3 regions of the Marinomonas mediterranea MMB-1 genome follow, and region 1 is predicted to be linked to each of the others. Evidence: predicted binding sites of a transcription regulator. Region 1 holds the regulator's gene; each other region holds the start of a gene.
The links. The regulator LexA, encoded in region 1, represses DNA repair genes until DNA is damaged. The targets are predictions, from matches to a motif close to TACTGTNTANNTANACAGTA.
Positions count from the first base shown of each region.

Region 1 (4,358 bases):
CAAGCTCAATATCTTGCTCTAAACCTTGACCAACCACTTCGAGCCATCGAGCATTCGGAGGGTAATTGAGATCATCCTGATGAGAATACAAACGCCACAACTCAACGGCTTGCTCTAAACGCCCTAAGATGACACCTAAGATTGGCTGCCAATTTTCGGCAGTTTCTTGGGTAACCCCCATACCTTCGTTTTGTTTTACTTTTTTACATTCATCTTGAATGCTTTCAATTTGGCCAAACAGTTTTTGGTAAGAGGTAGACAAGCTATAAGCTAACTGTCGCAACTCTTCGGGGACGACACCAAATTCGAAACGGTGTTGATTGTTCTCTAAATCAAGCCCAAGTTGCTGTATGTAAGGGGCTAACCCTTGTTGCACATACTGAATAAAATTAACAACGGTTTGTATTTGCTGGGGGATTTTCATTAACAATTGCCCCGTTAGACTCACTTCTTGAGTCAGCTCTTGCTTGAGCGTCAGTAGATTTTTTTCCAGTTGACGCAGCCAACTAATACTGCCCTGCAATCTAATTTCGTGCCTAAAGTGCCCAATTGCTTTATCTGGCAAGTGGTGGCCTTCGTCGAAGACATAAATGGTTTCATCAGGTGGGGTCAAGATAGCACCGCCACCCAGCGATAAATCCGCTAGAACAAGATCGTGGTTTGCGACAATAACATCGGCTGTCTCTATTTCAGCTCTTGCTTTGAAAAATGGGCACGCCGAAAAGTTAGCGCAATTTCGATTGGTACATTGCTGGTGGTCGGTCGTGAGTCGCCGCCAATCTTGATCTCTCAAGATACCTTCCCAGTTATCTTTATCACCATCCCAATCGCTATTTTTAAGCGCTTCGTCCATTTTTTGGTATAAGGCGGTATTCACATCATCCGTTTGTAAATGCTGCTCAAGCAACCCCGCAAACATATCGTCCGTCGCAAGTTCTTCACTGCCCATGAAGTCTTCGAGCTTATTTAAACAAAGATACCGCCCGCGACCTTTTGCCAACGTATATCGAAAAGCAACCTCTGTATGTTCGAGCAAGTCGGGCAGCTCTTTAAATAGGATTTGCTCTTGAAGCGCTACGGTTGCTGTCGAAATGACGAGCTTTACCCCTTTCGCTTTTGCAATTGGAATAGCCGACAGACAATAAGACAACGTCTTACCTGTACCAGTACCGGCCTCTACTACCGCGACATGCTTTTCACCGAGGCGTTCGCCTTCAGTGCCTTGCTTTATCCCACCTAAGGTTCGAGCAATGGTCGCAATCATTTGGCGCTGCCCTACCCGAGGTTTATGACCTTTAGATTCAAGGGACGCACGATACGCAGACTGAATTTCGTTCTTTATTTTGTCGGAAAGCATTAATCTTGTTGAGTATTTTTAAATAGACTGTATATAATAACAGTAACTGTACAAACAAACAGATGAATTATGATTAAATTAACCAAAAGACAGTCTGACGTATTGGAAACGATTCGCCAACACATTAGCGAAACCGGCTTCCCTCCCACTCGTGCAGAAATTGCCGCTCGATTGGGTTTTCGCTCACCTAATGCCGCAGAAGAACACTTAAAAGCACTTTCTAAAAAAGGTGCCATTGAAATGTTGTCCGGTGCTTCGCGTGGTATTCGCCTTATAAACGAAACGCCAGCAGGCGCAAACGATTCTGACCTGGGCCTACCCGTTGTCGGTAAGGTCGCCGCAGGCGCCCCTATTCTAGCGCAAGAAAACGTCGCGACCCACATTTCCGTCCCCCCCAGCATGTTTTCACCTAAAGCAGACTACCTACTATCCGTCAGCGGTATGAGCATGAAAGACGTTGGCATTATGGATGGCGATTTGCTTGCTGTCCATAAAACCCACGCCGTTCGAAATGGTCAAATTGTCGTCGCTCGAATTGGCGAAGAAGTGACGGTAAAACGATTTGAAAAGAAAGGCAGTAAGGTAAGACTTATTGCCGAAAACACCGAGTTCGATGATATTCTAGTGGATCTTGAGAGCGAAGAATTTGCCATCGAAGGCTTATCTGTCGGCGTTATTCGTCAAGGCATCTAGTTAAGGCACCTAAGTAGACTTTTAAGCTTTCGTATAGCGACTGTAAACGACATTACCTCCTAACCGAAAGCAAAGCACTTAGAATATCTAAAAAGCCAATGGCTCTAAAACTTAAAAGCAACGCTCATTTATTTAAGCGTTGCTTTTTTTATTTGGCGATAGAGCGAAAACCTTTCACCCTGTTTTTACAGAGAAAGGCCTTAACTAGTGCAAAACCTTAGGCATCATATCCATGTCTTCCGCCATATCCATATCCATATCCATTTGATCTGAGAAATCATCAGAATAGACATAATCAATACCCGCATGAAACATGCGTTTTGCCAACTCAAAGTAGCGATCTTTTAACAATGAGCGTGTGTCTTCTGGAATTTGCAATACAGCAAGAGGCTTTTCCGGGGCATCTGAATCATCTTCAGCCACCGGACGAAGCACAATATCACCATTATCTAACTCGACTATTTCGAGGTAAGCGTCTTTCATTCTTTAATACTCTGAGGATTCTTCTCTAAATCTCAACACCAACTCAACCAAAGAATCCAAATAGGATTTGACTGATCCGCCGAGGTCGCTTGCTGACGCTCCTATCATTTGAACATCACTTAATTGACTGCTAATCGGGTTAGGCCTGCATTCGAAATACGTATCGAAAGACGCAAGCAACATGCTAAACCAAGAATTTGAGTCGGCGCTCAAAAGCTTTAGCTCACTAAGTACAGGCACTGTGAGTTCATTATCCGTCGCATTTGTAATAAGTTGTTCTACTGTCAAATCAGCCGTTAAACCATAGGCTATCTTGACCTCTTGAAGCAAACCATTCAACGCACTACGAAGAAGAAAAGTTACGGTCGGTTCGTGACCTTGGGTGAACCAATCTCCGTCAGACGACTTAATCTCACTGATAAGTCGTCGTGCGCTGTCTAATCGCTGATTCGTTAGGCTTGCTGGGTTAAGAGGGCTCATTTCTTTTTCTTGCCTTCTTCAACAACCCATTTACCATTTTGATGGAATGCTTTCCAACCAGTCGGCTTGCCATTCTCTTCTGTCATGACATATTGCTCTTTCGTCTTACGGCTGTATCGAATCACAGTTGGGCGTCCTTCGTTATCCATAACTGGCGCATCAGAGAAGAAATGATATTTAGGATCAATCTGATCCATATAAGGGATCAACTCTGATACAAGTGGTGCACGCGTTTCCCGCTTACGTGGGAATTGGCTAGCCGCTAAGAATAGGCCCGTTGCACCATCTCTTAACACATAGTGGTCTTCCACTTTTTGACAAGCTAAATCCGGCATCGCAACAGGGTCCATTTTTGGTGGCGCCGCTTCACCGTTTTTCAATAACTTCCGAGTGTTTTTACATTCTTCGTTTGTACAACCAAAGTACTTGCCAAAACGACCTGTTTTTAGCTGCATTTCAGAGGAACATTTATCACACTCAATAACGGGGCCATCATAACCCTTAATTTTAAAAGCGCCTTTTTCGACTTCGTATCCCGAACAACTTGGATTGTTACCACAAACATGAAGCTTGCGAGTTTCATCCATCAGATAGCTGTCCATTGCCGAATCACAAATCTTACAGCGCTTCTTATTAATAAGTGCTTTAGATTCACCCTCATCATCGTCCACCGCAACCGCTTCGTCACCGCTAACAAGGTTAATCGTCGCTTTACAACGTTCTTTTGGCGGAAGCGCATAGCCAGAACAGGACAAAAACACGCCGGTGGCTGCAGTACGTATCTGCATTGGACGACCACATTTCGGGCATTCTACATCGGTCGGTGTTGGCTGGTTTTGCAGCATACCTTCTTCTGGGTGTTCAGCTTTTGTCAGCGTATTGCTGAAATCAGCGTAAAATGCATCCAGCGTTCTAATCCAATCGTCTTCGCCTTGGGCAATTTCATCCAACTGCTCTTCCATTTGAGCGGTAAAACTAAAATTCATTAGCTGTGAAAAGCTGCCAACAAGTCGTTCCGTTACGATATCGCCCATTTTTTCAGCATAGAAACGACGATTATCAACACGCACATACCCTCGATCTTGAATGGTCGAAATGATTGAGGCGTACGTTGACGGACGGCCAATCCCTCGCTTTTCAAGTTCTTTAACCAAGCTTGCTTCACTGTAGCGCGCAGGTGGTCTAGTAAAGTGCTGCTCGGGCAACAACTCATTTAAACCCAGTGTATCGCCTTTTTGAATATCAGGCAGAATCATGTCTTCTGCTTTCTTTCCTACAGGTGTTAGAACACGGGTATAACCATCAAAGCGTAAGATTCGACCACGCGCTTTCAGTTCGTAATCAC
Region 1 covers NC_015276.1:2,469,798-2,474,155, forward strand. Annotated here, with positions in the region: gene dinG (ATP-dependent DNA helicase DinG) at 1-1,357, opposite strand, end outside; gene lexA (transcriptional repressor LexA) at 1,427-2,050, shown strand; gene MARME_RS11290 (hypothetical protein) at 2,255-2,533, opposite strand; gene MARME_RS11295 (DUF6586 family protein) at 2,537-3,013, opposite strand; gene topA (type I DNA topoisomerase) at 3,010-4,358, opposite strand, start outside.

Region 2 (4,358 bases), 1.8 Mb from region 1:
AGAGCCGTGATGAATCAAAAAAGGCGTTTCTTCATTTGGAACGGAATTAGCGTCAGGTACGCTTTCAAAGTCTGCTAAGTAAGTCGATAGCGCCATGACGCCGGCAAAACGGTACTTTGACGTTAACGCCATTTGATAGGCAATCACACCACCTTGAGAAAAGCCTGCGATCACTATATTTTCAGCAGCGATCCCCTGTGCAATCTGTTCTTCCACCAACGCTGAGATCTGTTCGCAAGATTCGTCAATATTCGACATATCCACTTTGCGATCCAAGTCCATTTCTAAAATGTCGTACCACGCTCGCATTGGCATTCCACCATTGATGGTGACAGGTCGAATGGGGGCATGAGGAAAAACAAAACGGACAGCGCTATTGCCCAACCCCAACGATGGGACGACACCCTTAAAATCATTACCATCTGCACCTAGACCGTGCAGCCAAATAACCGCATAAGTTGGGTTGGCATTTGTTTCAACGTAAATTGCTTCAAGAGGGGCGGCCATATGTACTTCTCCAATAGGTCGTTGACACACTCATTCAAGTGAGGTTTCCAACTGCTTTACAAACAAAAAAATAGGCTATCAATATTAGCGATAGCCTATCATATTAAAGCGATGTCGAATAACCTGAGCCACGACTTTGTTTTGCTCGCTTAAAGCAGGTTAGTGCTCAATAGGAACCTCCCAATGAATCACTTTCTGAGCGCTATTAAGCGTAAAGACAACGTCCGCCCTTCCAGACATACTAGACAACATAAATCGTGTCAGTCGCTCGTAATGCTGCATAAATTCTTTTAGCTCATCACTCGACATCACTTTAATGTCTAACGTATCCAGTATGCCGCCATGAATGTCGTACAAATGGTCTTCTAGCGTTCTTTCCTGTTTATTGCGCCATTCATAAACCACTTCGTAGTTTGGTGCTCGCATCCACAACAAAATATCGATATGCTCGAATAACGCTCTATAACCATGTTTTAGGTGGTCATTAACCAGGCGGCGCCACTCACCATCGCCGTCACGCGTCGCTTCTAATTCATTTATGGGCTCTTGAAGCGTTTTACGAGGCATTTCACCCAGCCCCACACACCAACCCTCAAAAAAGACAACGTCAACTGGCCCTTCTACCTGAGTCCAACGATGAACAGGTTTACGATCATCCATCGATTTATCAAACACAGGCAAAAACATCACCTCACCGTCTTTTAGCTCTTTCAATCTTTGAATGATGGTATCCGCTAACTCAACGTCATGCGTGCCTGGCACGCCTCGCACAGAAAATAAGTCATGAGTTTCTTGGGAATATTTCATTCGATCTGAGCGGGTCAAGTAAAGGTCATCCAAGCTCAATACAACCGCGTTTAAATCAAACCCTTTTTTAAGTATGTGACTAACAACCGTACAAAACGTTGTTTTACCACACCCTTGTGCACCGGACATACCTAGAATAAGAGGACCTACATTGGGCCGTGATCGCTCGCTGACCCAATTAGAAAAAGGCAAAAATAAATCGTCGATTCGGTCTGCTAGAGACTCATCGGCGTACAAACTTTTTAATGTCTGCTCTACATCAAACCGTAGTCGTTGCGACAGTGACCCCGGCATACTTTTAGCTAATTCGGTTTTTAGTTCACTCGACGTTCTCATAGTCAACCACCTACATTATTGCGCTGTCATATTACTCAACAGTCGTTCTAAATGAGTGCTTAGACCTAACACCGAAAGTTACACTATAAAAGCCATGATCACGGCAACCGTTGCAAGCCACTTCGCACTACTTATCATGTTAATATAGAGCACGGATTACTAATGAACAAAAAATAGACAAAATATTCATCCATTAACAACCAAAGCTTTCTGTTCATTTTTGTACGTGTGAAGCAAAAAAGATCAATGAAACGGAAACAATTCAAGTTGCTTTAAAATGGGAGGCGTCAGCCGATACCCCGCCCCAATAAGCCTGACGGGCTTGTTGTGACGAGCATGCGCCTCTATCAATAACGCCGTGAAAACAGAGTCTTCAAGCTTACCGACGATCGGCCTTTCTATCGTCGTTTGGGTAAAGTCATTAAATTTCAGTTTTAAATAGTATTTGCAAATGTGTTGCTCACAGCGGTTCCTTTTCACCCGTATCTTAAGTTCTTCCAGTATATTTGGCAGCTGAACCACACTTTCATCAACGGAATTTAAGTCATAAGCAAAGGTGTGCTCAACAGAGACGCTTTTTCTTTCGCGTGAGACTTGAACGGGCCGATCATCGATACCCTGAGAGAATTGCAGCAAGCGATACGCCATGCTTCCAAAAGACTTAATCAACTGCTCTAACGGCACTGCTTTCAGGTCACGGCATGCAACGACGCCCATTCGCTGCAACTTTTCTTGAGCCACCTTGCCAACCCCCGATATTCTGGCGACAGGAATGTTTTCTACGAAAGACTGAAGCTCATCAGGCGTCACGGCCTTGATGCCATTTGGTTTATTCCAATCACTCGCTACTTTTGCCAGAAACTTATTGGTTGCCACGCCAGCCGATACCGTTATTCCAATTGAGCACTCAATTCTTTTACGTATATCTTGGGCAATACGCGTTGCACTGCCGCCAAAGGCCGTACTATTGGACACATCTAAATAAGCTTCATCTAAGGATAATGGCTCTATAATGTCGGTATAGTCTCTGAAAATCTCATGCATTTGCTGTGAGGCTTCTCGATATTTAGACATATTTCCGGGAATAATGAGCAAATCTGGGCATAGCCTTTTCGCTAAAGAACTTGGCATAGCGGAGCGCACACCAAACTCTCTCGCTTTGTAATTAGCCGTCGCCAATACACCACGAGAGTTTGACGGCCCACCTATGGCAACTGGGAGATCTTTAAGGCTAGGGTCGTCCCGCATTTCAACAGCGGCATAGAAGCAATCGGCATCAATGTGTATCACTTTTCGCATTCGGCACACCAAAACTGTATATATAAACAGTATAATATACAAATTTTCGACGTTTTAGCGTAAAAAAGTCAACTTTATCGACTAAAAGTACAAAACTTCTTCAAGAACAGTCTTAAAAATCCGTAAAATTAGTAGATAATGCATAAATAGAGTGTTTTAGGAGCCTTGGACGTGAGAGTATTTCCAGTCAAGATAATAACGAGTCTCGTTGTGGGCGTATTTTTAAGCGGCTGTACCTACAACCATTACTATCAGAACAAAACGGCAATGGTCCCAACACCGAACTCAGATACGGCCATGGAACAGAATGCGACGATAAACAAGAAGCCCAAACAAAAGCTTAAGATTTATCGGGTTCATTAAAATAACGAGCCTTGAGAGCAACTCAAAAAAACAACCGTGACAAAATTGATTTTAAACATCATAAAGCGACACTTGGAGATCTATAATGTCTGTCTTTAAACACTTACCTTTACTTGCAATCATTTCTATTGCTCTGACAGCATGCAGTGGTGGTCCTGTTTTATCTCCAGAATGTACGTCTGTCTCTCCTTGCAACAATAGCATTTCGAACCTGACGACAGGGGAAGAAAAAGACATTGAAATTATCGACGTTGTACCGCGCGACCCAATCATTGTAAATGCCACTGGCTATTCAGCGCCGATTAGTCGAAAAAATCTGTCAAAGTCTCAAGCAAGACTCATGTCATTACGCGGCTCCAAACTCGATGCCTATCGAAATCTCGCAGAGCGTGTTTATGGTTTGAAAATTGATGGAACCAGCTCTATCAGCAATATGATGACAACACATGACGAGCTACGCACCTATGTTGACGCCTACTTAGTCGGTGCCAAGGTTGTCTCGCAACGAGAACTAGAAGACGGCACATTCGAAACAGTTGTCGAAATGGCATTACAGGAAAACTTTAGACAGTGTGTTAGCTCCCCTAGCTCAATTTTAAGCAACCCGGCTTGTCAAGTTCGCCCTCGTTACAATACCTCCAGCTCGTCTCAAAGCGGTAACAGTGCAACGACAAGTTTATATACCGTAGAGTAAAAAGGACGCTCATATGTGGACTTCTAGGAACGTATTTTCCACTTTGCTTATCACGTTGACAGTAAGTGTGTTGTCTATAACCAGCGCCTTTGCGACAACTATCCAAGCTCAAGGTGATGCCATTATCTACAACAACGATGTTGCCGATGCTCGTTATCGAGCGACGGAGCAAGCCATAAAGCAAGCGACGCTTCAGGCTAGTTCTAGGCTATCCGTGACCGAGTCCCTAACAAACGGTCAAAGTGCTAGTCAATTACGACTTCAAGCAGCGGGAAAGACTCAAAATACAAGAATTCTCTCCGAATCTGTTGAGGACAACATTCTTTCTCTTGTTGTCGAAGTAGACATCACA
Region 2 covers NC_015276.1:686,212-690,569, reverse strand. Annotated here, with positions in the region: gene MARME_RS03330 (alpha/beta hydrolase) at 1-507, opposite strand, end outside; gene MARME_RS03325 (hypothetical protein) at 667-1,650, opposite strand; gene dinB (DNA polymerase IV) at 1,894-2,949, opposite strand; gene MARME_RS22245 (hypothetical protein) at 3,121-3,312, shown strand; gene MARME_RS03310 (LPP20 family lipoprotein) at 3,398-4,006, shown strand; gene MARME_RS03305 (flagellar assembly protein FlgT) at 4,020-4,358, shown strand, end outside.
Region 2: the regulator LexA is predicted to act here: its motif matches at 2,962-2,981, upstream of dinB (DNA polymerase IV).

Region 3 (4,358 bases), 2.2 Mb from region 1:
ACACGATTTAGATAAGAGCTCAGGCGATACCGGCTAATTAGATAAAAGCGCATTAAAGAAGAGACATTGAGAGCACAGCAGTCGCGCAAAAACTAAACTTATCCACCAACTAACTTGAATGTTAAGTCGGTGGATAAGTTAGTACAGAGCTTTTTCTAGGAACTATCGCACTATGCTAAGAAAGCATCGGTTTTAAGAATCGAGCGGTATGTGAACCCTCGTGTTTAGCTACTTTTTCAGGTGTTCCTTCCGCAATAATATAGCCACCGCCGCTGCCACCTTCCGGCCCAAGATCCACAATCCAATCTGCTGTTTTGACAACGTCCAAATTGTGTTCGATTACAACGATGGTATTTCCGTGGTCACGTAAGCGATGCAATACCTTAAGCAGCTGCTCTATATCCGCAAAATGAAGCCCCGTTGTTGGTTCATCAAGAATGTACAGCGTTTTGCCTGTATCGCGCTTAGAAAGCTCTTTAGCTAGTTTCACTCGCTGTGCTTCACCACCCGATAGCGTCGTCGCAGCCTGACCTAGTCGGATATACCCAAGACCCACGTCAATGAGAGTCTGTAGCTTACGCGCAATAGAGGGCACCGGATCAAAGAACTCACGAGCGTCTTCGATGGTCATTTCCAAACATTCGTGAATGTTTTTGCCCTTATAGTGGATCTCCAATGTTTCACGGTTGTATCGTTTGCCCTTACAGACATCACAAGGTACATAAACGTCAGGTAAAAAGTGCATTTCTACCTTGATCACACCGTCGCCCTGACAGGCTTCACATCGTCCGCCTTTCACGTTAAAACTAAATCGTCCCGGCTTGTAGCCGCGAGAGCGAGCTTCCTGAGTGGCAGAGAATAATTCACGCATTGGTGTGAAGATGCCTGTATAGGTCGCAGGGTTTGAGCGCGGAGTACGTCCAATTGGGCTTTGGTCAATATCGACACATTTATCAAATAAGTCTAGACCGTCTATTTTTTCGTATGGCGCGGCTTTGAGCGTTGTTGCACCATTGAGTGCCGTAGCTGCAAGCGGGAAGAGCGTGCCGTTAATCAGTGTTGATTTACCAGACCCTGAAACACCCGTTACACATGTCATCACACCATACGGTATGTTCAACGTAACGTTATTTAAGTTGTTGCCTTTAGCACCATGTAGCGTGAGATGTTTGCCTTCTTTCGCTGGGTGGCGTAAAGCAGGAACCTCGATCTTACGCACGCCGTTTAGATATTGCCCCGTCACGGATTTTTCACACGCCATAATATCTTCTGGCGTTCCGCTGACAATAACTTCACCGCCGTGTACGCCAGCACCCGGGCCGATATCGACCACGTGATCAGCGATACGGATTGCGTCTTCGTCATGCTCGACAACAATGACAGTATTGCCAAGGTCGCGTAAACGAGTCAACGTTTGAATGAGACGCTCGTTATCCCGTTGGTGAAGACCAATTGAAGGTTCGTCCAGAATGTACATGACACCCACAAGACCCGCGCCAATCTGACTGGCGAGGCGTATGCGTTGTGCTTCGCCGCCTGATAACGTATCCGCCTGTCGGTCTAAGGTTAAATATTCAAGGCCAACGTTAACTAAGAATGTGAGTCGGTCTTTGATTTCTTTTAGTATTTTCGACGCGATTTCGCCTTTAGCGCCGGTCAGCTGTAGCTCATCGAAATACTTCAAGCATTCCGCGATAGGCAGCTTAACGACCTCGGGCAATGTCTCTTCGCTGATAAAGACATTGCGAGCGGCACGGTTTAGTCGAGAGCCGCCACAATCGCTACACGGCTGAATGCTAATATACTGAGAAAGATCGTCTCGTACGCTTTCTGACTCGGTCTCGCGATAGCGTCGTTGTAAGTTTGGAATTACACCCTCGAAGACATGTGAGCGCGTCATCTTATCGCCACGTTCATTGATGTATACGAAATCGATCTTATCTTTTCCAGAACCAAAGAGAATCTTATCTTGGAACTTTTTCGGTATGTCTCGGTACTTGGATTCGATATCAAAGTCATAGAAATTCGCCAACGCATTGAGTTGCTGGAAGTAAAAAATACTTCGTCGACCCCAACCGCGAATGGCCCCCTCTGCAAGCGTCAGCGATTCGTCCTGAATGACTCTCTCAGGGTCGAAGACCTGATGCGTGCCTAACCCATCACACGTCTGACATGCGCCATTAGGGTTATTAAAAGAGAAGAGTCTCGGTTCAAGCTCGGTTAGGCTGTAACCACATACGGGACAGGCAAATTTACTGGAGAAAATATGTTCGTCTTTGGGCTCGTCCATGTTGATGACTTTGGCGATACCATCGGACAGCGCCAAACAGGTCTCGAACGATTCGGCTAAACGCAACTTTAGATCCTGACGGACTTTAAAGCGGTCAATGACGACTTCAATCGTGTGTTTTTTATTTTTTTCTAACGCAGGGGCGTCATCTAAATCGATCACCAAACCATCGATCCGCGCGCGGATAAAGCCTTTAGATAGCAGATCGCTAATCGTATGTAAGTGCTCACCTTTTCTGTCTTTTACGATCGGCGCGAGCAGCATCATCTTACTTTCTTCTGGAAGAGATAAGACCTTATCGACCATCTGAGAGATGGTTTGTGCTTCGAGTGGCTCTCCATGGTCGGGACATCTAGGCTGGCCCGCTCGTGCGAATAAGAGTCGAAGATAATCGTAGATTTCGGTAATTGTCCCCACGGTCGAACGTGGGTTATGAGACGTTGACTTCTGCTCAATCGAAATCGCAGGTGACAGACCTTCGATATGATCAATATCTGGCTTCTCCATCATGGAAAGGAACTGCCGAGCGTAAGTGGACAAAGACTCTACATAGCGACGTTGTCCTTCCGCGTACAAAGTGTCAAACGCCAGCGAGGATTTACCAGAGCCTGAGAGTCCGGTAATAACAACCAACTTGTCGCGTGGAATGTCTAAATCCACATTCTTCAGGTTATGAGTGCGCGCGCCGCGCACAGTAATGGTATCCATGAGTCTCCTACCAAATATGGGTAAAACAGGAAAATTTTAATCTGTGTATAATAACTGTCTATTTTTACAGTAGTTAAAATAGAGCTTCAACGGTATTTTTAGTAAAATCGCTCATCTTTTTTAATTTACCCTAGGGCTAAAAAGGCAAAGCGTAAGTCATCACCCTTCTCAAGCTTATACGCGAGTACGATGAATTTGGGCGTATTTTTGAAGAAATATCCTTTATCTTCAATCACTTGTTAGGATGTCGGCACGTATCTAAAACGCTGTATAACCCCTTTTCAGGCTATAATTTAGGCTTATTATGGATCTTATTGAACGTCGTTCTGTATTGGCGCTCGCCTTGGTGTATCTATTTCGCATGTTGGGCTTATTTCTTATTATGCCCGTTATCAGCATTGCAGCAGATGACTTAAGTGGTGCAAGCACTGCATTAATTGGTGTTGCGATCGGTATTTATGGTTTTAGTCAGGCAAGTTTGCAAATCCCAATGGGGATGATGTCAGACCATTTTGGCCGAAAACCTATTATCTTTATCGGTTTGATCCTATTTGCATTGGGTAGCCTTATTTGTGCCAACGCAGACGATGTGTATCAACTTATTACTGGACGGGCAGTGCAGGGAGCTGGCGCCATTGCTAGTACGTTAATGGCATTGTTAAGTGATGTCACCCGAGAACAAAACCGAACCAAAGCCATGGCGACCGTTGGTATCAGTATTGGTGCCTCGTTTATGATTTCTCTGGTGTTGGGGCCTTGGTTGTTTGACCTAGTTGGCTTAACCGGCTTGTTCTATTTATCTTTCGCGTTTTCTATCGTCGGTATTGGCTTAATCTTGTTTGCAGTGCCCAATGTCACACAACACAGCTTTAAGCGAGACACGACGCCAAGTAAAGTAGCTTTAGCGCGTGTGTTAAAAAACGGTCAGCTGCGCTTTTTAAACATCAGCGTCTTATTATTGCATGCTTCGTTAACCGCTTTGTTTGTCGCGATTCCGACGATTTTGTTGGAGCGTTTTGACTTAGCACTGGGGATGCACAGTGTTTTGTATTTAGTGGTTATGGGGCTTGCATTTATTGGCATGTTGCCTCTGGTGATCATGGCCGAAGCACGCGGTAAAATGAAATTAATATTATTGATTGTCATCGCGACAATCGGTATTTCCACATTACTTATGGGCTGGACTACAGTATTATGGGTGTTTGCAGTTTGGGTGTGTGCGTTCTTCATCGCCTTTAACACGCTTGAAGCGACCTTGCCTTCTTTGATCAGTAAATTGGCCCCTGTTGGTTACCGTGGTACTGCCATGGGTGTGTTCTCAACACATCAGTTTATGGGCGCGTTTCTAGGCGGGGTTGGT
Region 3 covers NC_015276.1:265,925-270,282, forward strand. Annotated here, with positions in the region: gene uvrA (excinuclease ABC subunit UvrA) at 176-2,998, opposite strand; gene MARME_RS01345 (MFS transporter) at 3,303-4,358, shown strand, end outside.
Region 3: the regulator LexA is predicted to act here: its motif matches at 3,051-3,070, upstream of uvrA (excinuclease ABC subunit UvrA).